DNA from 4 places in the Arthrobacter sp. G119Y2 genome. Region 1 is predicted to be linked to each of the others. Evidence: riboswitches for the same ligand, from Rfam matches in the RefSeq annotation. Region 1 holds a riboswitch; each other region holds the start of a gene.
The links. Region 1 has a riboswitch for S-adenosylmethionine ahead of WKB88_RS13000 (flavin reductase family protein). Riboswitches for the same ligand answer to the same signal wherever they lie in the genome.
Positions count from the first base shown of each region.

Region 1 (7,306 bases):
TGGTCTCCCGCGCGATCATAGCGCAGGGCTGCCACGTCCAGCGCCTTTTCCGCGTCGCTGAGCGTGACCACCGGGGTCTCCTCGCCGTCGGCCCGTTCGGAGTAGGCGACGCCCGCGGCCGCTTCCAGCGCAGTGAGTCCGCGCCGCGCGTCGCCCGCTGCCAGGCGCACCAGGTGTTCCAGCGCCTCTTCGGTCAGCGTTACGCGTCCGGCCAGCCCGCGCTCGTCCTCCACGGCGCGCTGGAGCAGCGAGGCTATGTCCTGTTCGGTCAGCGGTTTCAGCGTCAGCAGCAGGGACCGGGACAGCAGCGGCGAAACCACCGAAAAGGACGGGTTTTCGGTGGTGGCGGCCACCAGCACCACCCAGCGGTTCTCCACGCCGGGCAGCAGCGCATCCTGCTGGGCCTTGTTGAACCGGTGGATTTCGTCCAGGAACAGCACGGTGGTGATGCGGTGCAGGTCGCGGTTGGTCAGGGCGTCCTCCATCACCCGGCGGACATCCTTCACGCCGGCGGTGATGGCGGACAGTTCCACGAATTTGCGTCCGGAACCGCGTGCAACGACATGGGCGAGCGTGGTTTTACCCGTGCCCGGAGGTCCCCAGAGCATGACCGACGACGGGCCGGCGGGGCCGCGGTCGTCGGCCGATTCGGCCAGGGTGCGCAGCGGGGATCCCGGGCCGAGCAGGTGCTGCTGTCCCACGACTTCGTCCAGCGTCCGCGGCCGCATCCGCACTGCCAGGGGGCTGCGCGGACGCTTCCGGCCGTCATCGCCCGCGGCGGAGTCCGACCCGCCGTCGTCGTACCGGTTGTCCGTGCCGGTGCCGCTGCCGCTGTCACTGTCGGTGTAGCTGTCACTGTCGCTGCTGAACAAATCACTCACATCCCAAGGCTACTCGTGCCGTAGCGTGGAGAAGGCCCGGCAACCGCCGGCTCAGCCGCACCGGAAGAATCGTCGAATGCCCGCCACCCGAACCACGTATGTATCACCCGAGCGGCTGCCCGGCTGGCTGGACCGGTTTGCAGCAGGCAACGGAGAGCTGGCGCTGACCCCCGAGCACGGCGGGCTGCACCTCGCGGCCGCCAACGGCACCGAGGCGGAAATCCTGGCCCCCTGGCCGGACGACGGCAGGCCGGGGCGGGGCACCAACGACGTCGAACGCCTGGTGTCACTGGCCGGCCAGTCCCGCACCCTCGGCATTGTGCTGCTGCGCCGCGGCGGATATGCGGCGGGCGTGGCCCGCGACGGACTGCTGCTCGCGTCCAAGGCCGGCACCCGGTACGTCCAGTCCCGCACCGCAGCAGGCGGCGGCTCACAGCAGCGCTTCGCACGTCGGCGCAGCAACCAGGCTGATGCCCTCGTGCAGACCGCTGCCGAACAGGCAGCCCGGATCTTCACCGACCAGCAGCCCGAGTACCTGGTATTTGGCGGCGACCGCGCACTGACCGAGCTGCTGGCGAACGAGCGGATTTTCCAGCCGTGGAGCGGCTTGGCCCGGCTGCGTCCCCTGGACGTGCAGGATCCCAAGCTGGCCGTGCTGGCCAGGGCCGCAAAGGACGCGGCCTCTGTTTTCATCCGGATTACGGTGCCCTAGCGGTCCGAACTGCCGTGCAGCTTCAGTCCCCCGGGCAGTTTCAGTACTCCCGGTCCCCGACCCCGGCGAGCCGGCGGACAATGATCCCGGCGGCATCCCCGCTCACCTGCCGGTAGCCGGTGCCGGCCCACAGGCTGACCCCGTCGGGGTTGCCCTCCGCTGCTGCGGCGGCCCGCAGCGGTCCGGTGATCTGGTTGATGTACGGGTACGCATCGGGCGCGTCCGGGTAAGTGCGCATGAATTCGTTGGTCAGTCCCCGGGCCGGCCGACCCGAAAAGGCCCGGGTCAGTGACGTTTCCTGCCAGCGGGAGCCGAGCGCCGCTTCCCGCAGCGCCAGGCGGTGCACCGGACTGGTCCCCGCTTCAGGGCTGAGCAGCAGGAGCGTTCCCACCTGCACCGCCGTTGCCCCGCAGGCCAGCGCCGCGGCGGCGTCCGACGGAGCAGCTATCCCGCCGGCGGCGACCAGCGGCAGGTCGGATACTTCCGCGATTCCGCGCAGGAGTTCGTCCAGCGGCACGTCGCCGGGCGCTTTGGCGCTGTCCAGGGTGCCGCGGTGGCCTCCCGCCCCGGGTCCCTGGACGCACAGAACCCGGGCTCCGGCCCCGGCTGCTGCCCGGGCTTCATCCGGGTCCGTCACCGTGATGACGGTGCAGATGTCCCGGCCGGCGAGCTCGGCCAGCACGGCAGCATCCGGCAGCCCAAATGTGAAGGACACGACCGCCGGCTGCTCCTGCAGGACCAGATCCAGTTTGGCCGGCCAGCCGTCGTCGTCGTCCGGGTTCGGGTGTCCGGGCTCCAGCCCGGTGCCGGCCGCCAGCCGGTCCCGGAAAGCCAGCGCCGCGGCAAGCTTTCTGTCTGCCTCGGCAGCGGCGCAGGTATTGGCGGCGTAGGTATTGGCATGGTCCGGCACAAAGAGGTTCACACCGAACCCGGCACCGGTCAGGCTGCGGGTCCGGAGAATCTGCTCACGGACAGCGTCGGCGCTCTTGTAGCCGGCCGCCAGGAATCCGAGTCCCCCGGCGCTGCTGACCGCAGCCGCCAGTTCAGGAGTGGATACGCCTCCCGCCATCGGCGCGCCGAGGACGGGAAGCGGCAGGGAGTGCAGATTGAACATGCGGGTCCTCAGCAGGTTTTACAGGGTGACGGTGCCGTCGATGGATGTGACCGTGGATCCGCCCACCCAGATTTTGCCGTCGCGCGTGAAAACGCGGACCCGGCCGTCGCGCCTGACCGCCGTACCCTGCCTGACGATGTACCGCTCCGGTGCCAGCTCAGCGCCAATCAGCCACTGCGCCAGGCCGGCGTTAAGGCTTCCGGTGACGGGATCTTCGGTGATGCCGAGCCCGGGCACAAAGGCGCGGACCTCGTAGTCGGTTTCAGCGTCCGCAGGCTGCGCGCCGATGACACCCACGCGCAGGCTTCCCATGACAACCGGATCCGGCTTCAGTGCCAGCACCGCTGCGGCATCCGGGAGCAGCAGTCCCAGCCAGCCGGGTCCGTTGTCGATCCAATTGGAGGCAAGGATCTGGGTGCGGTCCAGGTTCAGGGCCTTCAGCGCCTGGTCAAGGACCTCGTCTTCAAGCGGTCCCGAGCGCAGCAGCGGCGGTGCGGCGAAAGCGGCAATGCCGGCATTGGCGTGCAGCGTCACGAGGCCGATTCCGCATTCCTGCACGACGACGTCGGGATAGCGCCGCTTGTTCCCGGCCTCCAGCCACGCGTGGCAGGTTCCCAGCGTGGGGTGCCCGGCAAAGGGAATCTCGCCGCCCGGGGTGAAGATGCGGACCCGGTAGTCAGCCCCGTCCCTGGTGGGCGGCAGCACGAACGTGGTTTCCGACAAGTTGGTCCACCGCGCAAAAGACTCCATGTCGGAGTCCGAAAGGCCTTCGGCTTCCAGAACCACGGCAAGGGGATTGCCCAGATACGGTTCACTGCCAAAGACGTCCACCTGTTTAAACCACCGCTGTTTCATAGCCAAACTCTATCCCCTGGCTGCCGGGAGTTTTATGAAGCGGAGTTTTACGAAGTAAGGCATCCGTTTGCAACCCTGCATCGGCCGCGCCTACCTTGGGAGAAGAATCAAGAGTTCCAGCCACGGGCCCTGGCCGGCTGGACGGCAACCCTCTCGCCGTAGCGGGGTGCTCCAGGTGACGATTCGGCCGCCCGGCGAGACTCTCCCGGCTGCGGCAAGTACCGCGCTGGTGGCGCCGCGGCCGTAATGGCCGCCGGCACCGCGCTTAAGGCAGAGGATCTTTCCACCATGTCCCTTGTTAGCGACCTTCAGCCGGCAGCCCTGCGCCGCGCCTTTTCACGTTTCCCGTCCGGCATTGCCGCTTTGTGCGCGGTGGTCGACGGAGAGCCGCAGGGAATTGTTGCCTCGTCCTTTACCGTGGGCGTGTCCATGGACCCGCCCCTGGTCCTGTTTGCCGTACAGAACACGTCCCGCACCTGGCCGGTGCTCCGGCCGGCAACGCGGATCGGCGTATCCATCCTGGGCTCCGAACACGAGGGAATCTGCAAACAGATCGCATCCAAAACCGGCGACCGTTTCGCCGGGCTTGACCTGCACACCGACGAGTCCGGTGCCCTGTTCCTGGACCGTGCCGCCCTGTGGCTGGAGTGCTCAGTGGAGAACGAGGTGCCCGCGGGCGACCACACAGTGGTGCTGCTGCGGGTTCACGGCCACACCTCCCACGACGACGCCCATGAGCCGCTGGTCTTCCACGGGTCGGCGTTCCGGCAGCTCAGCGTCCCTGAATTCGCCTGACCGGAAAGCGCCGCCGGGAACTGGAAATTGGAAGCCGCGTCAATTCATTTTCCGCGGCACATTCCTTGCCGGCACGGTCTCCGTTACCAAACCTTTACATCATGCCATGGACGGACTATTGTTCTTCGGATTACTTCGAAAGGAAGTAGCGGAGATGAGCACAAACAGAAATGTCCACGGCACATCACACAAAAAGGGAAAGCCCGGCAGCCGGCCGGGTTTGCCGCTTTCACGGAAGGCTTTGCTTCCGGCAGCAGTACTGGGCCTTGTACTGGCAGGGTGCACCGCGCAGGAGGAGCCGGAGGCCGCTTCCAGTAAGCCGGCCTCGCCCTCAGCCTCTGCCGAGGAGCCGGCCCGGCCGTCCTCTTCAGCCGGCGAGCCCGGCACAAACGGCCTCAGTCTGGAGATCGCGCCGAATGCCACCCAGGCACCCGGCACAGAGGCCTCGCCGAATGCCGCCCAGACACCGGATGATCCAGCTGTGCAGGCTCTGTTCCGGGCGGACAATCCCGTGAGCGTGGAAACTTTCTTTCAGCAGCAGCCGCAGTGGCGTCCCGCCAACGCTAGCGTCGTGCTGGAGGAATCCGGCAGCGGAACCGGCACCTTCGAGCTGCCCGCTATGGAACCGGGGACCAGCTTCACCTCTTATCTCACCTGCAACCAGCCGGGGGCCTACGACATCGAGGTTCTGGACGATGAGTCGGACCACCTTTCCACCGTCGGCAGTGACCACTGCAATGTCCCGATGCTGATGGGTTTCGAACATGTCATCATGCCGGGTGAAAATCCGGCGTCCATCACAGTAGACGGACCGGACGGGGATTACTGGCTTGTTGTCTACCATTTGCCGTCCCCCGTTACGGCGCCCGCCGCGGGTTAAGCAAACTGTCAGCACATTTCATCGGCCGGCACATTTCATCAAAAATAAACGTACCCGCCAGAAACAAAAGTGCCCGGCCGCATCAGCGGCCGGGCACTTTCATCGTTTATGAATCTTCCGAAAAAACTAGGCGTCGTCCTTCGCGGAGTCATCCTTCTTCGGCTCGGGCTTCTTGGCCTCAGGCCTGAAGTCGACACCGGCTTCCTTGCGCTGCTGGGCGGTGATCGGAGCCGGAGCGGCCGTCAGCGGGTCATAGCCGTTGCCGGTCTTCGGGAAGGCAATGACGTCGCGGATGGACTCGGTGCCGGCCAGCAGGGCCACCACGCGGTCCCAGCCGAAGGCGATGCCGCCGTGGGGCGGAGCACCGTACTTGAAGCCTTCGAGCAGGAAGCCGAACTTCTCCTGCGCGTCCTCCTGCGAGAGGCCCATGACCTTGAAGACACGTTCCTGCACGTCGCGCTGGTGGATACGGATGGAACCGCCGCCAATTTCGTTGCCGTTGCAGACAATGTCGTACGCGTAGGCCAGAGCGGATCCCGGGTCGGTGTCGAACGTGTCCATGAATTCCGGCTTGGGCGACGTGAAGGCGTGGTGGACAGCGGTCCAGGCGCCGCCGCCCACGGCAACGTCACCGGCTGCAACGGCCTCGGAGGCCGGCTCGAACATGGGTGCGTCGACAACCCAGACGAAGGCCCAGTCGTTCGGGTCGATCAGGCCGGTGCGGTGGCCGATCTCAACACGTGCGGCGCCGAGCAGCGCACGGGCCGTGGTGGTCTCGCCGGCGGCGAAGAAGATGCAGTCGCCGGGCTTGGCGCCCACCTTTTCCGCGAGGTTCTCCCGCTCGAAGTCGGTCAGGTTCTTGGCCACGGGTCCGGTCAGCGTGCCGTCCTCCTGGACGAGCACGTAGGCCAGGCCGCGGGCGCCGCGCTGCTTGGCCCATTCCTGCCAGGCGTCCAGGGTGCGGCGGGGCTGCGAGGCGCCGCCGGGCATGACCACGGCACCCACGTAGGGGGCCTGGAAGACGCGGAACGTGGTGTCCTTGAAGAAGTCCGTCAGCTCGGTCAGCTCCAGGCCGAACCGCAGGTCCGGCTTGTCGGAACCGAAGCGCGCCATGGCGTCGGCATAGGTCATGCGCTGGATCGGCGTCGGGATCTCGACGTCGATCAGCTTCCAGAGCGAGGTCACGATCTGCTCGCCGAGGGCGATGATGTCGTCTTCCTCGACGAAGCTGGCCTCGATGTCCAGCTGGGTGAACTCCGGCTGGCGGTCCGCGCGGAAATCTTCATCGCGGTAGCAGCGGGCAATCTGGTAGTACTTCTCGAAGCCGCCCACCTGCAGGAGCTGCTTGAACAGCTGCGGGGACTGCGGCAGCGCGTACCAGGAACCCGGGGCAAGACGTGCGGGAACCACGAAGTCGCGGGCACCCTCGGGGGTGGAACGGGTCAGCGTGGGGGTTTCGATCTCCACGAAGCCTTCGTCATGCAGCAGGTTGCGCGCAATGCGGTTGGCCTCGGAGCGCAGGCGCATGTTCCGGGACGGCGCCGGGCGGCGCAGATCGAGGTAGCGGTGTTTCAGGCGGGCTTCCTCGCCCACTTCAACGTGCTCGTCAATCTGGAACGGCAGCGGGTCGGAAGTGTTCAGGACAACAACCTTGTCCGCGATCACTTCCACCTCACCGGTGGCCAGCGAGGGGTTTTCGTTGCCCTCGGGGCGCTTCTGCACGGTGCCGGTGATCTGCAGGACGTATTCATTGCGCAGGCTGTGGAAGACGTCCTCTTCGCGAACGACCACCTGGGCGAATCCGGATGCATCGCGGAGGTCCAGGAAGGCAACCCCTCCGTGGTCCCGGCGTCGGGCCACCCAGCCAGCGAGAGTGACGGTCTGTCCAATATGCTCGGCCCTCAGGGAACCAAGGGCATGAGTGCGCAGCACAGCAGTCCTTTCAAGATTGCTTGCGGAAAACACTGTTCCCGCTCATTGTGAATACAAGGTCTCTTCATGAGTTTACCGGTGTTCACATCCTTTCCCAGCCAAGGGCACCGCCGGGCAGCCGCAGGCTGCGCAGGCAC
Region 1 is NZ_JBBPFS010000005.1:265,255-272,560, reverse strand. It holds gene WKB88_RS13020 (replication-associated recombination protein A) at 1-881, opposite strand, end outside; gene WKB88_RS13015 (acVLRF1 family peptidyl-tRNA hydrolase) at 958-1,593, shown strand; gene WKB88_RS13010 (nitronate monooxygenase) at 1,634-2,707, opposite strand; gene WKB88_RS13005 (PhzF family phenazine biosynthesis protein) at 2,726-3,562, opposite strand; SAM riboswitch class IV at 3,668-3,789, shown strand; gene WKB88_RS13000 (flavin reductase family protein) at 3,851-4,357, shown strand; gene WKB88_RS12995 (hypothetical protein) at 4,869-5,237, shown strand; gene aspS (aspartate--tRNA ligase) at 5,364-7,169, opposite strand.

Region 2 (7,306 bases), on a different contig from region 1:
CCCGGATCCGGGTTCGCGAAGAGGTATTCGTAGCTCCAGGAGGTCTGCGTCAGATAGCCGCCCATGGTGTGGACCAGGCCCTTGGGCTTCCCGGTGGTGCCCGAGGTGTACATGATGAACAGCGGCGTCTCCGCGTCGAAGGCCTCCGGCTCGTGCAGGTCCGGGGCGGTGTCCACGGTTTCGTGCCACCAGAGGTCCCGTCCCTCGGTCCAGTCGATCTCGGATCCGGTGCGGCGGACCACCAGCACATGCTCAATGGCGTTGGTTCCGGACACCGCGGCGTCGGCGTTGTCCTTGACCGGCACGGCGGCGCCGCGGCGGAACTGGCCGTCGGTGGTCACCAGCAGCTTGGCGCCGGTGTCCTCGACCCGGAACTTCAGCGCTTCGGCGGAGAAGCCGCCGAACACCAGCGAATGCACGGCACCGATCCGGGCGCAGGCCAGGGTGATCACGATGGTCTCCACGATCACCGGCAGGTAAATGACCACGCGGTCTCCGCGGCCGATGCCCAGCGCCAGCAGCGCGTTGGCGGCGCGGGAGACCTCGCGCTGCAGATCGGCGTAGGTAACAGTGCGGCGGTCACCGGGTTCGCCCTCGAAATGCAGGGCCGCCTTGTTGCCGCGGCCTGCGGCCACATGGCGGTCCACGCAGTTCACGGCGACATTCAGGGTGCCGCCGGCGAACCATTCGATCGAGGGGACGCTGTATTCGGCGTCGTCCTCGGGCGTTTGCGGCCCGCTCAGGCGCTGCGGCGCGGCGAAGGTGTGGGCGGTGTGCCAGGGCTGCTCCCACTGGAGCCGGCGTGCGGCGGCTTCCCAGAACGCGATGCGTTCGTCCTCCGTGGCGGGATCGACGGCGCCGGCCGGGTCAACGGTGGCTTCGATCGTTGGGATCAGGCCCATTTCTTCACGGCCCCTTTCTCTGCAAGTCCCAGGAGCGCGTCGGTGGCCTTGCCGATGAGGGCAAGCAGGACGATGGCCAGCAGCAGCCGGTCGGTGCGTCCGTTGTTCTGCGAATCGATGAGCAGAAAGCCCAGCCCCATCGAGGAGGCAATGAGTTCGGCGGCAACCAGGAACAGCCACGCCTGGGCCAGGGCCAGCCGCAGCCCGGAGAACACGGCGGGGACGACGGCGGGCAGCTGCACCGTTCTCAGCAGCTTCAGCCCGTTCAGGCCAAAGGCCCGGGCAGCTTCGACCAGGTTCCGGTCCACGTGGCGCAGGGCCAGGGACACTGTGGTGAACACCGGGAAAAACGCGCCGATGGCGATCAGGGTGATCTTGGAATCCTCACCGATCTTCAACCACAGGATCAGCAGCGGCACCCAGGCCAGGGACGGTACGGCGCGCAGCGCACCGATCACCGGGCTGAGCAGGACCTCCGCCAGCCGGGACAAGCCCAGCAGGGCACCCAGCGCCAGCCCCAGCAGGGCGCCGATGACAAAACCAATGAGCACCCGCTGGGTGGAAATGGCGATGTGCTGGCCCAGCTGGCCGCGGTCGATGAGGTCGAGGGCCGCGGTGTAGACGGCGGCGGGGGAAGGCAGCTGGACGGCGGTGAAGACACCGGCGGCCGTGCTGAGCTGCCAGGCTGCCAGCAGGACGGCCGGAACCACCAGTCCCAGGGCGAGCCGGATCCAGCGGCGGGAAAGCAGGCCTGCGGGTGCAGTTTCCCTGCTTGGCCCGGAAGGGGAGGGTGCCGCCGCAGCTCCGGTGGCGGCCAGGCCTGCCCGGGAGACGGGAACGGCACTGTTGCCGGTGAGGTACGGGGTTTCGAACTGCGTCATCAGGACTCCTTGACGGCGTCGGGGTCGGCATTACGCACGTAGGAATCGTCAAAGAGGCTGTCCAGGGCGGTGTCGATCTTGGCCTGGTCCGCAACGTCTCCGGTCTCCACGAGCGTGGGGCCGATCTTCTCCAGGACGCTGCGCTGCGCCTCGCCCGGGGCGGGGTCGACGTCGAGGTTGCTGCGTTCGAGCACCACGGTCTGCGCAACGGCCAGATCCAGTCCGGCGACATCGGCGAGGATCTGCGCGGTTTCCTCCGGGTTCTCCGCAGCCCAGGCGCGGGCCTTCTCGTAGGCGTTGACGACGGCCTGTGCCTGCTCGGGATCCTCCTCAAGGAACGCCTCATTTGCGGCCAGGATGCCGTAGGTGTTGAAGTCCAGGTTCCGGTGGACCAGCCGGGCACCGTTTTGCTCGGCGCCGGCCATGATCGGGTCAAGTCCGGCCCAGGCGTCCACCGAACCGTTCTCCAGCGCGGTGCGTCCGTCGGCGTGCTGCAGCTGCTCCACGGTGACGTCGGTGAGGCTCAGCCCGGCCTCTTCCAGGGCCTGGACCAGGAAGAAATACGGGTCCGTGCCCTTGGTGGCGGCCACCGACTTGCCCTTGAGGTCCGACACGGAGGTGATCTCCGAATCCGCGCCGACTACCAGCGCTGACCACTCGGGCTGGGAAAAGACGTCGATGGCCTTGATCGGGGACCCGTTGGCACGGTTGAGCAGCGCGGCGGAACCGGCCGTGGAACCGACGTCCACCGCTCCGGACCGCAGATTCTCGTTGGCCTTGTTGGACCCGGCGGACTGCACCCACTCCACGGTGACGCCGTCCTCCGCGAGCGTTTCCTCCAGCCAGCCCTGGTCCTTGATGATCAGGCTCAGCGGGTTGTACGTCGCGAAGTCCAGGGTGAGTGTTCCGCCGTCGGCGGTTCCGGCGTTCGCGGCAGATTCGGAATCCTCCCCGGCCACGCAGCCGGTCAGCAGCAGGGACGCTGCGGCTGCGGCCGCGGCGAGGGCCTTGATGGGGGAGGAAATCGGAGAGGAGCTGCGGGAACGGCTGTTCATGGGAGTTTCTTTCTCTGGGAAGTCTGGGAAGCATGAGTCAGTGCCGCAAAAGGCACGGGAGGACCGGGAGTGCGCCCGGGAACCGGGGCGCGTCCCGGGAGGGCGGCAGCCGGGATGGTTCCGGGAGGGGCGCTGGACGGCTAGTGGCGGTCGACGCCGAGGCGGGCCAGGAGCTCGCCGCGCATTCGTGCCAGCTCCGCCGACGCGCGGTTCCGCGGCCGGCTGCCGGGCACGGTGATGGTGTCCGTGATCGTGGCGCCGGGGGTTCCGGGCTCTTTGCCGAGGATGATGATGCGGTCGGCCAGCTGGAGGGCCTCGTCCACGTCGTGGGTCACCAGCAGCACGGTGGTGGGGGTGGCCCGGTGCACTGAGAGCAGCAGGTCCTGCATCTTCAGCCGGGTCAGTGCATCCAGGGCACCGAAAGGTTCATCGAGCAGCAGCACCCCGGGGGTGCGGGCCAGTGCCCGGGCCAGCGAGGCGCGCTGCGCCATGCCGCCCGAGACGGCCCGCGGCCGGTGCTTGGCGAAGGACGCCAGTTCCACCAGTTCCAGCAGTTCGGCGACCTTGGCCTTGCCGTTTTTGGCGCTTGTGCCCTTGGGCAGTCCCATGGCGATGTTGGCCTGCAGAGTCTGCCAGGGCAGCAGCCGGGGTTCCTGGAACGCGACGGCGCAGCGGTCGTCGATTCCGTTCACGGCAGTGCCGTTGATCAGGACTTCGCCGGTGCTGGCAGGATCCAGGCCGGCAGCGGCACGCAGCAGCGTGGACTTTCCGCAGCCGCTGGAACCCAGGATGGCCAGGACCTCGCCGGGGGAAACTTCAAAGGTGATGTCCCGGAGGACGAGGTGGGCCTCAGGTCCGGTGCCGAAGCTGCGGCCCAGGCCGGAAAAGGTCACGGGAAGCGCGGAGCCGGCGGGTGCCTGCCCGGAAACAGCGGGCGGGGCGGCGGCAGGGGACTGTGAAGCCAAGGCGGTCATGTTAACTCTCCATCGGTCCTGGCAGTAGCACCCTACGGAAAACGCCTTGGGCCGGTTACGGCCTCCTGCGGCGTTGTCCTCGTTATTGCCGTTCCTCAAGGAGAAGGTACGGCAACCAGGGTTGCTGCGGCTTCACTGATCCAGGTCTCTCAGCCGCTCGGGATGGTCAAGTGCTACTAAACGCGCCATTCGGGAAACGGGCAAGTCCCCGGCGTAATATTTCGCTGCGCTGCCCTGGCGGCCCACAAGCCGGTGCAGGCTGTGGATCATCATCTGCGCAGGCTTTCGAGGGCAGGGTGGGCCTTCAGTCCGTGCTCCCCGTAGAGTGCCCAGACCAAGTAGGCGATGGCCACCGGCGCCTCCGCTCCTCCGATCAGAAGCGGTTCCGAGGAGTGGAATTCGAGCACCATGCTGTTGTTCTCCGGCTCGGGATAACAAACGGAGACGTGCGCGTAATAGAAGCTGAGCCACCTGCCGTTTGCTTGGCAGATAATCCTCCGGTCGGTCAGGAACATTTGACTGTGCTGGGAATCGCGCCACTGTTGGCGCGATGCAGCCTGAGCTGCCCGCCGTCGTGATCTGTTGGCTAGGGCGGTAACTCCGAATCCTGCTAGGACAAAGGCAGGCTGCCCCCAAAAGAATCCCGATGTATGAACATAAGTTCCGTTGAGGCCGTAAAAGCGTGCATAATCCGCTCTGATTGAAAGGTGCACTGTTTCGCCCGGTTCCAGAACGATTCCCCACACTTCAAGGGACGCCGGCCGGTGTCCCGCCGAGAGTTGTGCAACCAGGTTTCTGGCCGCGGCCCATGAGTTCTCGTAGTTTTGTTGAAGATTTGCCTGGGCCTGCTCCGATTTGGTGAGATGGCCGCCGGACCGCCGATAGCCGCGGAAAACGCGGTAACCGTTCCGCACCGTACGGATCACCAAAACAATGGTGAGCACAACCCACATCAGGAAAATGGCGAGTTGAATGAGGGCCTGAACATTGACACTGCTGCCGGACTGGAGGTTGATGTTTGTCCCCAGGGCCGCGCCGAGATAAAGCGCAAAAACACCAACAAACGGCACGATCCAGCTCAGGTGTCTTTTCATGTCGCACACAATAGCGACTGGGCGCGCCAGCGGAAGCGTGTTTTGGGTCCGGCAACGGGCGGGACCCCGGCCGGCGGCAGGAGTGGGCAGCAACGGGCAGGTTCACAAAAGGTCATTGACTTCCCAAGCGCTGCAGTGCTGTGCAGATACTGGAGCCGAAGGATCATGAGTCCCAACGCGAAGCTCTGGCTGGTTGGGCGGCAACCCTCTTCTCCGTAGCGGGGTGCCCCAGATGAGGATCCGGCCGTCCCGCGTCCGCGGACGGCAAGTACGGCGCTCCTTTGCGGGTGCGTCCCGTTCCGAAAGGTTCCCCATGTCAGAGCAGAGCATCCCCGCGACCGAAGAGAGCAGCCGGCGGCAGATCCGCTTCAATGCCTTCGACATGAACTGCGTGGGCCACCAGTCGCCGGGCCTGTGGCGCCACCCGCAGGATAAGTCCGCCGAGTACACCGACCTCCGCTACTGGGCGCATCTGGCCAGGACCTGCGAAAAAGGGCTGTTTGACGGCATTTTCCTCGCGGATGTGCTGGGCACCTACGACGTGTACGGCAGCTCCAACGAGGCCACCCTGCGGCAGGGAACCCAGGTTCCGGTCAATGATCCGCTGCTGCTGGTGTCCGCGATGGCCCTGGTCACTGAACACCTCGGCTTCGGCGTCACTGCCGGAACCGCGTACGAGCATCCTTATCCGTTTGCCCGCCGGCTCTCCACGCTTGACCACCTCACCAACGGCCGGGTCGGCTGGAACGTCGTGACCGGGTACCTGCCCTCCGCCGCCCGGAACCTGGGGGCTGAAGACCAGCTGGAACACGATGAGCGCTACAACCACGCAGATGAGTACCTCGAAGTAATCTACAAACTGCTGGAAGGCTCCTGGGAGGACGGCGCCGTCGTCCGCGACAAGGAGACCGGCGTTTTCACCGACCCGGCCAAGGTTCATGACATCAACCATGAAGGCAAGTACTTCAAAGTTCCGGGAATCCACATCAGCGAGCCGTCGCCGCAGCGCACGCCGGTGATTTATCAGGCCGGCGCCTCCCCGCGAGGCATAACGTTTGCGGCTGCCAACGCCGAGGCGGTATTTGTCGGAGCGCCCACCAAGGAAAAGCTGAAGGCAACGGTCACGAAAATCCGGGACGCCGCCGAGGCCGCAGGCCGGGACCGGCATTCCATCCGGATCTACACGCTGATGACCGTTATCACTGCCGCCACCGCAGCAGAAGCCGCCGCCAAACACGAGGACTACCAGCAGTACGCCAGCCATGAGGGTGCCCTGGCGCTGATGTCCGGGTGGATGGGCGTGGACCTGTCCGGCTACAACCTGGACGAGCCGCTGGGCAACGTGAAATCCAATGCCATCCAGTCCGCCGCGGGCAACTTCCAGAAGCCCAAGGACGACGGCGAACCCTGGACGGTGCGCGACATCGCCGATTCAGTGGGGATCGGCGGACTGGGGCCGCGGATGGTGGGTTCGGGAGCGGAAATCGCCGAGGAGATGATCCGCTGGGTGGAAGAGACCGACGTCGACGGTTTCAACCTGGCCTACGCGGTTACGCCGGGCACCTTCGAGGACATCGTCGAGTTTGTGGTGCCCGAACTGCAGAAGCGCGGCGCCTACCGGACCGAATACAGCGCCGGCACCCTGCGCAACAAGCTGTTCAACCGGGGAGACAAGCTGCCGGAGGAACACCGCGGCGCCTCGTACCGGCTGCAGCCGGCGGTGTATTAAACCGGAGTACGCAAGTCGGCTCTGCCTCCGCCGCCATTGACCGTACCCGGGCCCGCTCCTACGTTTGAAAGGTGGCGCATCCAATCCGGTGCGTCGTCCCCAGCCTGTGCAGGAGCATGCCATGGAACACTCTCCCAGCGCTTCCGGAATCGCTCTGTCCGCAGACGGAACCCGCATTGCCTGGTCCCGGCAGGGCAGCGGCCCGCCGCTCGTGATCGTCGATCCCCTCACGGCGGACCGCAGCAGCTCCAGCACGCAGGTTCTTGCCGACCTGCTTTCGGAGAACCACACGGTTTACACCTATGACCGGCGCGGCATGGGGGAGAGCGGAATGGGGGAGGAATACACGGCAGAGTCCGACGTCGATGACTTGCTGGCGGTGGTGCAGGTGGCCGGCGGTTCCGCGAGCCTTTACGGGTTTGCCTCCGGCGCTTTCCTGGCGCTGCGCGCCGCTGAGGAGTCGGCGGTGATCACCCGGGTGGTGGCGCTGGAGCCAACTCTGGCGCTGGAGGAAGGTGAGGACGAGCTTCTGCTCCTGCAGACCGAACTTGAAGGACTGGGCGGCGTCCAGGTCCCGGTTCTCGTTCTGGCGGGCAGCACCAGCGGCGACGAAACCCAGGACCTGGCCCGCCGCGCCGCGGCCGCTCTCGATGAGGGGGAGTTCCAGCTGC
Region 2 is NZ_JBBPFS010000004.1:470,079-477,384, forward strand. It holds gene acs (acetate--CoA ligase) at 1-902, opposite strand, end outside; gene WKB88_RS11600 (ABC transporter permease) at 893-1,783, opposite strand; gene WKB88_RS11605 (aliphatic sulfonate ABC transporter substrate-binding protein) at 1,783-2,838, opposite strand; gene WKB88_RS11610 (ABC transporter ATP-binding protein) at 2,979-3,812, opposite strand; gene WKB88_RS11615 (hypothetical protein) at 4,082-4,906, opposite strand; SAM riboswitch class IV at 5,068-5,183, shown strand; gene WKB88_RS11620 (LLM class flavin-dependent oxidoreductase) at 5,220-6,635, shown strand; gene WKB88_RS11625 (alpha/beta fold hydrolase) at 6,757-7,306, shown strand, end outside.
Region 2: it holds a riboswitch for S-adenosylmethionine, as region 1 does, so the genes downstream of both, WKB88_RS11620 (LLM class flavin-dependent oxidoreductase) here and WKB88_RS13000 (flavin reductase family protein) in region 1, are expected to answer to the same signal.

Region 3 (7,306 bases), on a different contig from region 1:
CAGAACATCAGGGAGAACCCGGGAGAGATGGAGTTGAGGCTCAGGTTCAGCAGCGTCTGGTCTTCAAAGAGTGCCACCAGTGAAAGGAACGCAGCGCCGAAGGCCAGGACCACGCCCGCTGAACGCCAACGGTCCGAACGCTTGTGAACCTGCAGTGCGATGAAGACCAGGACGGCTGCGCTGGCCAGGGCCATCACGGTGGCCAGGATTCCCCAGCCGGTGGTACCGGAACCGGCATCGCCCATGGCCACCCAGTACCGGATGATCTGGACCAGGGCCACCGCGGCTGCCAGCGCCGCAACACCGAAGCTGACGTAAATCCAGCGCTGGTTGCGGGACTCGTCAACGTTTCCGGGAGCAATTTCCCCGCGCCGCGGCTGCGCCGCCAGCACAGCTCCGGCCAGGCCGAAGGCCATGGCCGGACCGAGCGTGCCAAAGGAGCTCTGCTCAAAGGTTCGGGACGTGATCAGGTGCAGGGCTACGTAAACCAGCACCAAAAGGAAGTACGGAATGTTGGCCAGGAGCTTCAGGTCCTGGATCTTGCGGTAGCCGACGCTGGGCCCGAAGACGCCGGCGCGCCAGATGTAGCTGATGCTCAGCGACAGCAGGCTGACCAGGGTGATCAGGATGACGTCCACACGGGTGCCCGCACGGGACTCCTCGTAGGAGCCGTAGCCGAAGACCGAATCGCCGTCGATCATCCAGACCATGAACAGCGAGATGATCAGCGCCAGGGCGGCAATGCCGTCCCGGACATAGTCACTCACCGGAATGCCGGCAAATGCCCCGTTGGACTTCTGTGGTGCTGCGGCCGGAGCCGGTTGCGTCTCCGAAGCGCCGCCGGCCGTGCCGTGCCCGTGTCCGCCCTCATGGACGGCACCGGCAGCAGCAAATTCAGGCTGCCGCAGGGCCTCCGCCCGGGTCGGCGCCCCGGCTGCGGAAGCCGCCGCCGTCGTCGTATCGCCGGATGGCGCCGGCGTACCGCAGCTGACGCAAAAGCGTGCTTCCGGTGCCAGCTGTTGTCCGCATTGAACGCAGAATTTCATAACACTTCCCTTTTGTGATGGATGTCGATCGCAGGCCGCGGCCTATTTACGAACAAATTCAAGTGAATAACTGACGGACCCGTATTTGCCGCCCATGTCCAGCTCCAGACCCATAATCTGGGTTTCGGAACCTGCGGGGTAGGGAATGACCTGTTCGACGTCGGCCCCTGTGACCGGCACCTGGTACCGGTTTCCGTCGAGGGTGAGAATGAGGACTCCCGTGGAATTCGAGCCGCTGGAATACAGATCGGTAATGGTGACGACGAGTTCAACGTTGTTGCCCTCGGGCACCTGCAGCTCAACTTCGTCAGTGGAGTTCCGGTTGTATTCGGTGTAGATGCTGCCGCTGTAGTCGTAGTCCGAGCCTTCAATCCGGGGCGGGCTGACGTATTTCGAGACCTTCACCGCCTCCGAATACTGCACGCCGCTGCCTTCGTCGGCGAACTTCTCACTCCAGTCGTTGCCGGCAAAGATGACCAGTTTGTACTCGCCCGCCTCCAGCTCCGCAGGATCGGCGTTGCCGCCGAGCGTCACCAGCCGCGCTCCGCTTCCGGCCGGGTACACGTGGGCCCGGCCGTAATTGCCCAGGATCTCAAGACGCTGCTTCTCCTGCAGCTTCACCGTTTTCACCGCGTAGCCGGCGGAGTTGAAAGCCACGTCGGTTTCCTCGCCGATGGACAGTTCCCCCGAGGAGTCTTCGCTGCGGGCTAGGTCCATCAGCGCCAGCGCCTGTTCCCTGCTCAGCGACCGGACCCAGCCCACGGCCCAGTCTGCGGCGGAATCCAGCAGGCTGACCTTGTATTTGCCGTCTTCCTTGACCGTGGTGAGGCTCCACTCCGTTGAGGAGTTCAGCAGGCTCAGGCCGTCCGGTTCCGGAGAGCCGCCGTACCGCAGTCCGTAGCCGGAACCGTTGGAGCACATCTGTTCCTCGCCGTCCTCCATGACGCAGTTGGAGGTCAGGGTGAACCGGTCGCCGTACTCGTTTTCCACCGTGACTTTTTCCATTACGGCCTTGGTCCGGTTGCCGTCCTTATCGCCGTCGCGGAAGGACACCTCGCCCAGGAGGAACTCGCCGCTGCCGGAGGAACCGCCCAGGACACCGTCGATCAGCCCGCCGTAGTAATGCAGGGCGTTGGCCTCATAGCTGGAAAGGTACGGAGCCAGCGGCATGACGCTGCCGCCGGAGACCAGCTGCGGAAGCACCGACACGGCGTTGCGGGCGGCGTCGCCGGGGCTGTCGCTGCCGGGCGCCGGCTCACCCGGGACGTATCCCCGGGAGCTGCTCGTGAACTGCTGGGAGAATTCCAGGCCGGAGTAGAGCGGGCTGATGTACCAGCGCCCGTCTGATTCCGTGGCCATCAGGGTCAGGCCCGAGTTGTTGACGCCCATGGAGGCAAAGGGGGTGGATTCGTCGACGGCGTCCATATCCCCGCCGGCTTCGAAGGCGCTCCGGATGGCGCCTGTGGTCTGATCGGGATCAATCTGCACCCGCAGTTCTCCGCTGCTGAAATTGACCATGGCCAGGTGCTCATCAATTTCCGTCACGACGGGCTGCGCGCCGCCGAGGCTGATGTCGATGCCGTCCAGGGAAAGGTCCATCCCGTTCTCCCCGCCGGAATCGCCGTCGGAAACCTTCGCGAAAGCGTCCATGACGCCGTGGTCTTCGGCCTGCTCTTCGGCGGCTTCCCGGACACGCTGCAAGGCATCGCGTTCCTGCGGGGGCACCATGGTGAAAACGCCCACCAGGTCTTTGTCCTCCACGGCCTCGATCAGCTTCTCGGCGGCGGATTCGGCCGAACCGGCGCCGCCGCGGATCATATTCTGGACGTAGAAGTAGCCGCCGATGCCGGCCGCGGCCAGGGTCAGGAGCACGCCGACGCTGATGATGACCCTGCGGCTGGGTTTCTTGAATCCGTCGGCGGTGTCGGCGGCGGCGGGACCGGCGGCGGCAGAACCGGCGGCGGGCGTCTGATGCCCGGTGACCGCTGCGGTCCCGGTCTCCCGGACAGCGGGCCCGCTCGGGGCGGCATCATCGCGGGGAACAGGTTCGCGGCATGAACCGCAGAATTTCCATTCCGGCTGGAGCTTGGCGCCGCAGGACATGCAGAAACTGGACAAAGTTTTTCCCCCGAAAAACAGGGGAATGCGAGTGTAGCTATCCCCCGATAAAACAACACTCTTACAGGGAGGAGCCTAGCATGCGGGTGCAGGAATAAATCCCTGCCAATAACGCTGCCAATTTGCAGTGCCTTGCACTAATTAACCTTGTGCTCATTAAAGCCGTCGGCCGTTCCCGGAATTATCTGCTGCTTCATCCTGCAGCGGCAGTTCATCAGGGGACGGAAGGTGCGGTGAAGGTATAGGACTGGCCTGCCCCTTCACCGCACCCACGGCTGCTCCGGCCGTCTGGTCAGGGGCCGCTACTCGCAGCCGACGCCGTCGCCGTCCCGGTCCAGATGCGTGCCGTAGCCGGGGCTGCCGATGTAAACCGGCGCCGCTCCGGCGTTGCGGGCTGCCGTGCAGTTCGGGTAGTAGGCCGGCGCGGGCGGTGCAGGAGCCGGGGCGGGCGCGGGGGCCGGGACCGGAGCCGGGGCGGGAGGCTCCGGGGGAATGTACTGCTGCGCCGCCTGCTCATCGGCCAGGCGCTGGGCCTCAGCAGCCTGGGCATCGGCTAGCGCCTGGTCATCGGCGATGCGCTGCGCTTCTGCTGCCTCTGCGGCTGCCCGCTCGTCAGCTTCCTTCTGGTCCGCTGCCGCCTGCCGGTCCGCGAGGATCCGGGTGGAACTGTCCTTGTCCATCCAGATCAAGGCGCCGTCGTCGTCCTCGGTGCAGACAAAGACCACCGATGTGCTGGACGAGAATGACGGCGTGGGAGTGCTGGTGGCCGAAGGCGAGGGGGACTTGGTGGGAACCCGCGACGCCGAGGCCGACGACGACGGCGTCGGGCTGGGGCTGGCCGCGGTCCTCACGGTCTCGGTCTTACCGGCTCCGAAGCACGGCTTACCGGCGACGACCGTGGAAGTCGCCGAAGGAGTCGGAGTCGGGGTTGCGCTCCTGGTTGCGGACGGGGAGGAGGAAGCCGCAGCAGGTTCCGCCTCTTCGGTTCCGCAACCCGCGACGGCCAGGACCACCGCTGTCAGGCCGGCAACCGCGAGAGCCCGCTGACGCCGATGCTGTTCCGATCTGCCGCCCTTGGCCGATTTTGGGCAGGACTGTATAGGTCGAAATAGCAAAGGATCCCCCGGGACGTTAGCAACATTTTTAGATGCAATTGCATCAGCCATAGAGTAACAGTGCCTGTGCAGGACGTTTGACCGTCATACAGTCCCGAACCTAGCCGCAGTGCCCGCTACCGCCGAAGGCCCTTTTTTACAGCCGCACGGTTTTACAGCCGCACGGTCCGAAAGCCCACCAGTTGGAAACGCCCGATCCGCAGCGTAAAGACCGGCCATTCGACCGCGGGCCCGCGGGCCGGCTCCGGCTTTGCCTTTCGCTCTCCGGTATCTCTTTCTCCGGTGTCTCTTGCCGCGGCGTCTCGTTCTCTGGCCACGCGCCGCGCCTCCCGCCACCTGCGTCTGGATTCGGCTTCCGCCAAGCGTTCGCGGTGCACGGCGCGGGCCAGGTCTATCGTCATTGCCATCTGCTTCTCCTCCGCTCGGGATACTTCACGCTAGGTCCGAAAAAAGCGCGGGTGCAGCGGCGATGCGGACATGTCGGGTCCGTATCACCAGAAAGGGCTTACGGCTGGGCTGCCGCAGTTGTCAGGATCCTGAGGGCTAGCCGCTAACTGCCCGCCCGCAAGCCGGGAACGGGCCGCAGCCCTGTCCTCCGGTCAGCCCCGCCGGGTACCGTAGAAGAACGCTTCTTCCGGAGGTCTTGTATGGACTGGCTGGCAGTGTCCCTCCTGGCCCTCGCGGCGCTCGTTCTGGGAACCGCCGCCGGCTGGAGCATCCGGGCAGGCATTGACCGCCGCGACGAAAATGCGGCCCTGAACGCACTCGTCACGGATCTGCACCTGAAGCGTCCGCTGGCCCCGATCGAACCGCAGGTGATCCAGGGCGCCGGCGACGAGGAACGCTGCCGCGCCACCGTGCTGGATGCACGCGAGCGCATGATCGAAACCCTCGCCCATCTGCGCAGCGGATCCGCCAACACCGATGTGCTGATGCGCATGTCCGCAGCCTGCACCCGCTACCTCCGTGATTCCTCCCGGGCGCCGGAGCGGTACCAGTTCGCACTGATGGAACTGCGCGAAACAATGGTCGACGGCGTGAAACTGCTCAGCGACGCCGGGCGGCGCGTGCGTTACCGGGCACCCGGGGAACGGTCCGCCGCCAAGCCCGCCCGCACGCCGTCGCGCCGGCCGAACCGCCTGCTCCGCGGACGTTTATGACACCTGTGTGACGCAGGAAGAGACGCATGACGTCACGCTGCGGAGTTTGCGGCAACGCGGCGTCATTCTCTTGCCCGGGCGGCCTCCGCCAAGCTTCCATGGTGGTGTCCGCTTCTCGAATCCGGACATTTCCCATCCAGAGCGGCTGAGAGACCTGGCTCGTTGACGCCGCAGCAACCACCCTTCGGGGCCGGTGCTCATGCCAGGACCGATGGACTCACTTCCCCGTTGGGCCCTAGCTGCAGAGCTGTGCAGCAGCGGCTCCTGCGTGCTCGAATGCCGTGTTCCTCGGTGCGACCCGAGAGGATCCCATGCACGACTCCCCCCGATCCCCCCGCATATTTGCGGCCCGCACCTCCCGCACCTCGGTTGCTTCCCGCACTCCCCTGCGGGTCGCGGCGCTCCTGGCCGCGGCGGCACTGACCCTGTCTGCCTGCGGATCCGGTTCCCAGACAGCAGGCGCCAACGCCCCAGCGGGTACGTCCGGTGAACCGGTCGACGGCGGCACGCTGGTGTACGCCGAGGTCACCCCCATCAACAACTGGCAGACCCAGGCCGCGCGGTTTTACGAGAAATCCAACGTGCTGAACTCGGTGCTGGACCGGCTGACCTACTTTGATCCGGAGAAGGGTGAGCTGGTTCCCTGGATCGCCTCGGCCTTCTCGGCCAACGCCGACAGCACCGAATTCACCTTCACCATCCGCCCCGGCGTCACGTTCAGCGACGGCACCCCGCTGGACGCCGCGGCGGTGAAGGCCAACCTGGACAGCTTTGGCCTGGGCCTTCCCGCCGCCCAGATCCAGCCGAACGTGGACTTCGCCGGCTACCAAACCAGCGAAGTAACCGGCACGGACCAGGTGGTGGTCACGTTGAACGCCCCGAACTCCAACTTCCTGCGCGCCACCTCCTCCGTCACTGCCGGACTCGTCTCCCCGGCCACATTGCAGAAGGACGCGGCCGGGCAGTCGGCCATCTCGTCCATTTCCGGCTCCGGGCCCTTCGTCTACGAATCCGAAAAGCCCGATGAGGAAGTCGTGCTCGCCAAGCGGGACGGCTACGCCTGGGCTCCGGACGGGGCGGAGAACCCGGGCGAGGCCCACCTGGACAAGGTGGTCATCAAATACCTGCCCGAGGTCGCGCACCGCGCCGGCGCCGTGCAGTCCGGCCAGGTAGATCTGGTCCGCGGCCTGCAGCCGGTGGACGAGGCCGCACTGGCATCCAGCGGCAACCAGGTGCTCGCGGCCGACGGCGTGGACCTCACGGTGAACATGGGAGCCGTGCGGACCGGCAGCGGAAAGCTGGCCGATCCCGCCGTGCGGCAGGCCCTGCAGGCGGGCATCGACCGGCAGACCATCAAGGACACGGTGCTCTCCGAGAGCTACACTCTGGCGGCGTCGGTCCTGAACCACCAGGCCCCCGGATTCGTGGACCTGAGCGCTGACCTGGCCTACAACCCGGAGAAAGCCCAGCAGCTGCTGGACGACGCCGGCTGGCAGGAAGGCAGCGACGGCATCCGCGAGAAGGACGGCGAGAAACTCGAGGTCACCGTCACCAGCTCCAACAACTCAGTGGTCATCAAACCGGCCTTCGAACTGATCGAGCAGCAGTGGCGGCAGATCGGCGTGAAGCTGAACAACCGTGCCGGCGACAACACCTTCCTCACCACGGCCATGCCCGATCCCAAGGTGGAATTCTTCGGCACCCGCCAGTTCATCTACGCCGGACTCGGTCCCATCTTCGAACCGGCCAACAACACCATGACGCACACCTCGGACCCGGAGCTGAACGCCCTGTTCGCCGCCGAGCGCGCCGCGGCCCCGGGCCCGGAACGGGACGAGGTCCTGGCGGCGGAACAGCAGGCGCTCGT
Region 3 is NZ_JBBPFS010000008.1:134,741-142,046, reverse strand. It holds gene WKB88_RS16215 (zinc ribbon domain-containing protein) at 1-1,046, opposite strand, end outside; gene WKB88_RS16210 (hypothetical protein) at 1,089-3,149, opposite strand; gene WKB88_RS16205 (excalibur calcium-binding domain-containing protein) at 3,467-3,844, opposite strand; gene WKB88_RS16200 (hypothetical protein) at 3,825-4,211, shown strand; gene WKB88_RS16195 (hypothetical protein) at 4,927-5,439, shown strand; SAM riboswitch class I at 5,569-5,657, shown strand; gene WKB88_RS16190 (ABC transporter substrate-binding protein) at 5,751-7,306, shown strand, end outside.
Region 3: it holds a riboswitch for S-adenosylmethionine, as region 1 does, so the genes downstream of both, WKB88_RS16190 (ABC transporter substrate-binding protein) here and WKB88_RS13000 (flavin reductase family protein) in region 1, are expected to answer to the same signal.

Region 4 (7,306 bases), on a different contig from region 1:
CCCAGGAACGACCCGTCCTTGGAGAGGATCTCGGCGGGACCGTCCACCAGCACGGTGGAATTGGGAAGTTCCCGCCGGCCCTTCGAGCCGAAGGTGAACAGCACCCCAATGCCGCCGTCAATATCCACCAGGGAATCCTTGCGGGTGGCGCCGCTGCGGGCGGAGACCTCGTACAGTTCGTCCCGGTGCGCGTTCAGGTAGGTCGCGAGTTCCTTGAGCTTCAAGGCGCGCTGGTGGAAGGTGAGCTGCTGCAAACCGCGGCGGCCGACGGTGCGGCCGTGTTCGACGGCGGCAGCCAGGTCCAGCCCGGCGGTGCTGACGAGTGCCAGCGGCTCTCCGGTGCTGGCATCACGGACTTCAGCAGGCTCGGCGGCGGTCAGCTCGGAGCGGTCCGGTGTCCACCAGGAATCGCGAACGTAGCTGGGAACGATCTGGACGTCTATGGCAGTGGATGTCATCTTCGACTGGCCCTTTCAAACATTGATCCTGGCCGCGGCGGGCGGTCCCGTCTGCGGCAGCACCGAGCGGAAGAAGGCCCGCAGGATAAACTGACCGGACGGTCGGTAATGAAATCAGCGTACAGGAAACTGTGCCCTGAAACACAGCAGGCAACGGGAAATGTACTCGATTCCGCGGTCCGGAGGGGTGCTTCTGCTGTCCCCGGCAGCGCACGGGGCTACTTTGGTGGGACCCGATCTTTGGTGGGACCCCATCGCAAAGGAGCGACCATGCGCGAGCTTGAAGCCTTGACCAACCGAAGCAACCCGGACGCCGGCCGTCCGTTTCTTCCGCATTCCCCACGGCTGCGGCGCGCGGGAGTCATCGGCGCCCTGGCGCTGGGCCTGACGGCGGCCCTCCCCGGCACGGCCGTAGCAGCTCCGGGTGAAATGCCGGGTGCGGCGCCTGATTCCGCCTCGGCTTCGGGATGGGAGTCCGGACACGGCATCGACGGCGGAAGGGGCGGCGGGCACGGGGGCGGCAACGGGGGCGGCGGGCACGGCGGCGGGCACGGCGGCGGTCACGGCAACGGCAACGGGGGCGGCGGGCACGGCAAGGGCCGCACCGTGGATTACGTTGCCTTCGGGGATTCCTACGCGTCGGGTTTCGGCGGCGGACCGGTGCTGGACACCTGCGGCCGCACCGCCGAGGGCTATCCCACGCTGCTGGATGCCCTTCCGCGCGTGGAACTGGACAGCTTCCAGGCCTGCGGCGGGGCCACGGCCCTCACCACAGAACCTGCTCCTCCAGCCGGGCCCGTGGACCTGCCCGAGCAGATTTCCACCGCTGTCTCAGCCGATCTGCTGAACCGGCAGACCGATCTGGTCACCGTCACGATCGGAGGCAATGACGTGCAGTTCGGGTCCGTCGTCGCTGCCTGCCTCGGAGCGGAGCTGCCGGAAACCTGCGCTCCCGCAATAGCCGCGGCGCAGAGCTACGCCGAAACCGCCGTCGTGCCCCAGCTGCAGGCCAGCTTTGCCGCTATCCGGGAGGCTGCACCGCGGGCCGAACTCGTGGTGGCCGGTTATCCGCACCTGTTCGAAGGGACCGTTCCGGGAGCTTTGAGCGTTGAGGCGCAGAACCTGTTCAACGCCGGGACCGACGCGCTCAATGCCGTGGTCGCCGCACAGGTTGGCGAGGACGGCACCTTCGTGGATGTCACCGAGGTGTTTGCCGGCCATGGCATCGGTTCCGCCGATCCCTGGATCCTTTCCCTGAACGAGCCCTTTTCCCTGCATCCCAACGCCGCGGGCTACCGGGAGGGCTACTTCGCGGCCATCACGGAGTCCGTTGAGCTGCTGAACCCTGACCGGCACGGCGGAGGCTGCCGCGGCGGCCGGGGCTAGCGCGCACGGCCGTGCACCGGTCTGGCATTCGCCGGAGGCTCTCCGACCTCGTGGACGGCATGGCCGCTGCACGCCGTGTTGGTTACGCTGGCCCGCTCGATGCGCGACACGGTGAACCATCGCATTGCGTTTCGCAGCAGGCACCACCCAATCAAATACCACTGACCGTTCGTCGAGGCGAACAGCACGGGTTCGACGTCGCGGGTTGTCGTGGTCCCGTCTCTCGATGTGTAGCAAATACGGACTACCCGCTGCTCGGCCATCGCCTCCTCCAGCGCAGACCTGACGATGCGTGACGAGGACGCAATTGGATTGACCCAGACGCGGCCGGCCAGCTCTTCGGCTCTTGCCCGGGTTTTGGGATCGAGGACGTCCAGGATCTTCTGGATGCCGGCTGCTGCCAGATCGGCGTAGGGGGCATCGGGTGCAGCGGACACGGCCGCCATGAGCGCCACGGCCTGGGCCGGGGACAGGCTGACAGGCGGCAGGGACGCGCCTGCGGCCAGTCCGTAGCCGCCGCCCGGGCCCGGGCGCGACCATACGGGCGCGCCGCTGTTCTCCAGCGCGGCGAGGTCCCGCTTGACTGTGCGTACTGACACACCGAACTCTCCAGCCAGCCGCTTGGCGGAGCAGCCCCGTGATCCGTTCCGGCGCAGCATCTCGGACAGGGCATGGAGCCGTTCTGCCCGCTTCACTGTTCAGTCCGCATCACTGTTCAGCCCGCTTTAAATTCATGCCACAAATAGTGACATACCGCTGCCCGCAGTGCCTACGAAAGTAGTGACATGACAACTACTACGAGCAATCCCGCCATCGTTCTCATCGCCGGCCACTGGCTGGGCGCTTGGGCGTGGGATGAAGTCCTTGAACATCTCACTGCCAGCCACTCAGTCGCCGTGACACTGCCCGGACTCGACGGGGACGATCCGCACCGTGCGGCTAAGACTCTCGATGACCAGGTTGCAGCGGTCCTGGAAGTCTTCGCCCGGCTCGGGGTCTCCGAAGGCCAGCCCGCGGTCATCGTCGCCCACAGCGGGGCTAACTTCCCCGTCAGCCTTGTCCTTGACCGGCACCCGGGGCTTGTTCAACGGGTGGTGTGGGTTGACTCGGGTCCGGTGTCGGCGGGCAGCGCCTTTGCCCCGGACTTCCCCGACGGGGTGGAGGGGCTTCCGCTGCCGTCCTTCGACGTCCTCGCACAACAGGCGAGCCTCGAAGGCTTGAGCGCAGAGGCCCTCGAGCGATTCCGCGCCCGGGCCGTGCCTCAGCTCGGCCCTGTGCTTCGCCAGCCCGTCGAGCTCATGAACGATGCCCGCCGCAAGGTCCGCACAACCCTGGTCTGCTGCTCAATCCCGGGCGCGCAGGTGATGGAGCTGGCCCGCGCAGGCCATGCCGTGTTTGCCGAAGTCGCCAACATCGAGCACCTCGACGTCGTTGACCTCCCGACGGGGCACTGGCCCATGTGGAGCCGCCCGGGCGACCTCGCCGAGGCCATACAATCAGCGGCTTCCCGGCTCAGCTGAACAGCACACAGACCGTGCGGGGCCAGTATGCCTAGGCGTCGGCGGGAACCGTCAGCACCTCGGCCAGGTCGAATTTCACCGGTTCCTCGAGCTGGCCGTAGGTGCAGGACTCGGGAGTGCGGTCCGGACGCCAGCGCAGGAACTGGGCGGTATGGCGGAAGCGTTCGCCTTCCATGTGGTCGTACTTGACCTCCACCACGCGTTCGGGCCGCAGCGGCACGAAGGACAGGTCCTTGTTCCCGCTCCAGCGGCTGCCCTCCGAGTTCCGCGGCGTCCGGGTTCCGGCGTCCTGCTTGTCCGCCGTCCAGGGGTGGTCCGCGGAGTCGCTGATCAGCGGCTGGAGTTCGGAGAACAGCTCCTTCCGCCGGGCCATCGTGAAGGCTCCCGCGACGCCCACGTTGGTGAGTTCGCCGTCGTCGTTATAGATTCCCAGCAGCAGCGAGCCCACCGCATCCGGCCCGCTCTTATGCACCCGGTAGCCGGCCAGCACGCAGTCCGCAGTCCGCTCGTGCTTGAACTTGGCCATGGTCCGCTTGCCGGGCTGATAGGGATCGTTCAGCGGCTTGGCCACGATGCCGTCCAGCCCGGCCCCCTCAAACTCGCCGAACCAGCGCTGCGCGGTCTCCGGATTGGTGGTGGCGGCCGTCAGGTACACCGGTGCCTTCGCTTCCGCCAGAGCCTCTTCCAGCGCTGCCCGGCGTTCGGCGTACGGCCGCTCAAGGTAACTGGTGTCATCCAGTGCCAGCAGGTCAAAGGCGGCGAAGGCCGCCGGGGTCTGCTCTGCGAGGAGCTTCACCCGGCTGGCCGCCGGATGGATGCGCTGCTGCAGCACTTCAAAATCCAGCCGTTCACCGGAGGCATTGATCAGGATAATTTCGCCGTCCACCACGCAGCGTTCCGGCAGGTTGTCCTTCAATGCCTGAACGAGTTCGGGAAAGTAGCGGGTCATCGGTTTTTCATTGCGGCTGCCGATCTCCAGATCATCTCCGTCCCGGAAGATGATGGAGCGGAAGCCGTCCCACTTCGGCTCGTAGGAGTACTCCCCCTCGGGCAGGGCGGTGACGGCTTTGGCCAGCATGGGGGCCACGGGCGGCAGGACCGGAAGTTTCATGGGCCCATTCTTACCCGGAGAAGACTGCCGTGCCCAGACCCGCAGCGAACGCGGTGAGCAGGGCCCGTCCCTGCTGCCAGTCCCCCACCCCGCTCTCATCATTGATGTGAGCCAAAGCCCCGGCATCCACCAGAGGCACACCCCACGCACCGGCCAGAAGCCGTGCTCCCGGCAGGGTGCAGTACGGATCATTTTCACTCGCCACCAGGAGCCCCGGCACCGGAAGCGGTTGAAGCCTCGGGTCCCGGAACGAGCCTGCGGTGTCGGGAAACGCCGGTTCGGCCGGGTCCGGCGGCGCCACCAGGAGCACGCCCCGGGCCCCGCCGGGGTTCCGCAGCAGCCATTCGGCGGACGCCAGGCACCCCAGGCTATGAGCCACCAGGATGGTGTCGCCTGCACGGCTGCCGGCGGCGTCGTCGAGCGCGTCCAGCCAGTTTTCCAGGTTCGGGTCATCCCACGACAACGGCGAAATCCGGGACTTCTCCGGCCCGCCGTCCTGCCACAGGCTCTGCCAGTGCGCGTTGTTGGATCCGCCGATCCCGGGAACCATGGTCAGGTGCATGCGTTTGCCTCGCTTCTGGGGAATTATCCGGGGAATATCTCTGCGAAAACCGGCGCTGTGCCTGAACATGAAGAACATCGGTTTCCTGTCCTTTGGACATTACCGGGATGTAGAAGGATCTTCCGTGCGCACAGCCCGGGACGCCCTGCTGCAGACCATCGATCTGGCGGTCGCAGCGGAGGAACTGGGCGTGAACGGAGCCTACCTGCGGGTGCACCATTTCGCCCCGCAGTTCGCCGCGCCGTTCCCGCTGCTCTCTGCCATGGCCGCACGCACCAGCACGCTGGAACTGGGCACCGCAGTGATCGACATGCGCTATGAAAACCCCCTCTACATGGCCGAGGAAGCAGCTGCGGCGGACCTGATCAGCGGCGGACGGCTGCAGCTGGGCGTGAGCCGGGGATCACCCGAGCCGGCCCTGCGCGGCTACGAGGCGTTCGGATATGTTCCGGCCGACGGCAGCACCGACGCCGATGAAGCGCGCAAACACACCCTCGTGTTCCGCGCCGCCATCGCCGGCGCCGGGCTGGCGGCAGCCGATCCGGTCATGACCGGCACCTCCGGAACCCTTGCGGTGGAGCCGCAGGCCCCCGGACTCAGCAACCGGATCTGGTGGGGTTCCGGCACCCGCGCCACGGCCAAATGGACCGGACAGCAGGGCATGAACCTGATGAGCTCCACCCTGCTGACCGAGGACACCGGCGTGCCCTTCGACCAGCTGCAGGCCGAGCAAATAGCGCTGTTCCGCTCCGCCTGGGCCGATTCCGGACACGAGGGCACACCCCGGGTCTCCGTGAGCCGCAGCGTCATTCCGCTGGTCACCGATGAGGACCGGCGGTACTTCGGCCTGCGCGCCCTGGCCGACACCCGCGACCAGGTGGGAACGCTGGACGGCGGTTTGGCCCGCTTCGGCAAGAGCTACATCGGCGAACCGGATGTGATCGCTGAACAGCTCGCCGCGGATGCCGCGGTGCAGGACGCGGACACGGTCCTGGTCACTGTGCCCAATCAACTGGGCGTGGAGTACAACACGCAGCTGCTGGAAAACATCGTGAAGCATGTGGCTCCGGCAGCCGGCTGGCGCTGACTCCCCGCCATGGATGCAGAGCGCACGACGGCGGACGGTTCCCAGTGTCGGCGGCGTGCGCTAGTGTTGTGTCAGCTTCACGAGAGGTGGCCGACGGCCGGACAAGTTCCGGCCGGAAAAGCTCCGACTGGCCTCACACCAACCCCACTGTTCGGCGGGTGGTTCGGATGACGAAGCGGTCTGCCGCCGCCCGGCGCAGGCAAGAACAAACCGTAAAGGAAAACACTGTGAGCATTTCCAGTGACGCCCGCTGCACCAGTTTCAAGCCCGGCCACAACGTTCATCTCATCCATGCCAAACTGCTGGCCGGCTTCGATGACTGGGTGGACGCGCAGGCGTACGTTGATCTCGACCTGGACCTGATCCAGCTGGTGGTGGACGGTCAGCAGCAGCTGATGTGGTTCCACGACCTGCCGGCCCTGGCGCAGGCCCTGGCCGGTTCGGACGGGCAGGCGCAGTGGTGCGCACGGCATTCGTCGCTGCTGGTTCCCGGCGGCTTCGTCACTGCGGCCAAGCGTTCTTTTTTCTACTTGGCGACGCCGGAAAGGGTGCTTCCCTGTAACCGGGTCAGCGCAGGCGACGCCGAAGCCGCGCGATCTCGTCAAGGTTAAGTCCCGCTGAGAGCAGGTACTGTTCCGCGTCAAAACCGTCCAGGGCGCGGAGCAGTTCCTTTCGGCCGTCGGCCACCCGCTCCCGGAGCTGGTCCTCGGTGAGCGGTTTTTCCCGCGGGTGCAGCTGGGTGGCGTGGAAGGCATTGATGCCGCGGACCGCCTGCTCGTAGTCCTCGGCAATGGCTTCGGGTTCCGCACCGGCCAGCGCCAGCGCCAGCATGGCGATCAGGCCGGTGCGGTCCCGGCCGGCGGAACAATGGATGACGACGGCGCCGTCACGGGCCTCGGCTACGGCACGCATGACGGCGGCGATCTTCTCCGGCCAGCGGCGCAGGTTTTCCCGGTAGAAGCGCGGCGAGTCCATGTAGGGGCCGGTCAAGGCGGTGAACTCCGGATCCTTCGCCTCCTGGGTGGGCCGGTTCAGGAACACAATGTCCCGGGCCGCCGACGGCGGCACCTCCGGATCGGTATCCCGGCGGCCGATCTCGGAGTCGTTGCGCAGGTCGACGACGGTGCGCACGCCGTCGTTGTATGCCTGCCGCCAGCCGTTCTCCGTCAGCCATTCCGAGCG
Region 4 is NZ_JBBPFS010000006.1:222,199-229,504, reverse strand. It holds gene paaZ (phenylacetic acid degradation bifunctional protein PaaZ) at 1-458, opposite strand, end outside; gene WKB88_RS14680 (SGNH/GDSL hydrolase family protein) at 729-1,844, shown strand; gene WKB88_RS14675 (helix-turn-helix transcriptional regulator) at 1,841-2,539, opposite strand; gene WKB88_RS14670 (alpha/beta fold hydrolase) at 2,630-3,364, shown strand; gene WKB88_RS14665 (ATP-dependent DNA ligase) at 3,396-4,475, opposite strand; gene WKB88_RS14660 (RBBP9/YdeN family alpha/beta hydrolase) at 4,486-5,037, opposite strand; gene WKB88_RS14655 (LLM class flavin-dependent oxidoreductase) at 5,105-6,124, shown strand; SAM riboswitch class IV at 6,200-6,336, shown strand; gene WKB88_RS14650 (hypothetical protein) at 6,352-6,735, shown strand; gene WKB88_RS14645 (tyrosine-protein phosphatase) at 6,692-7,306, opposite strand, start outside.
Region 4: it holds a riboswitch for S-adenosylmethionine, as region 1 does, so the genes downstream of both, WKB88_RS14650 (hypothetical protein) here and WKB88_RS13000 (flavin reductase family protein) in region 1, are expected to answer to the same signal.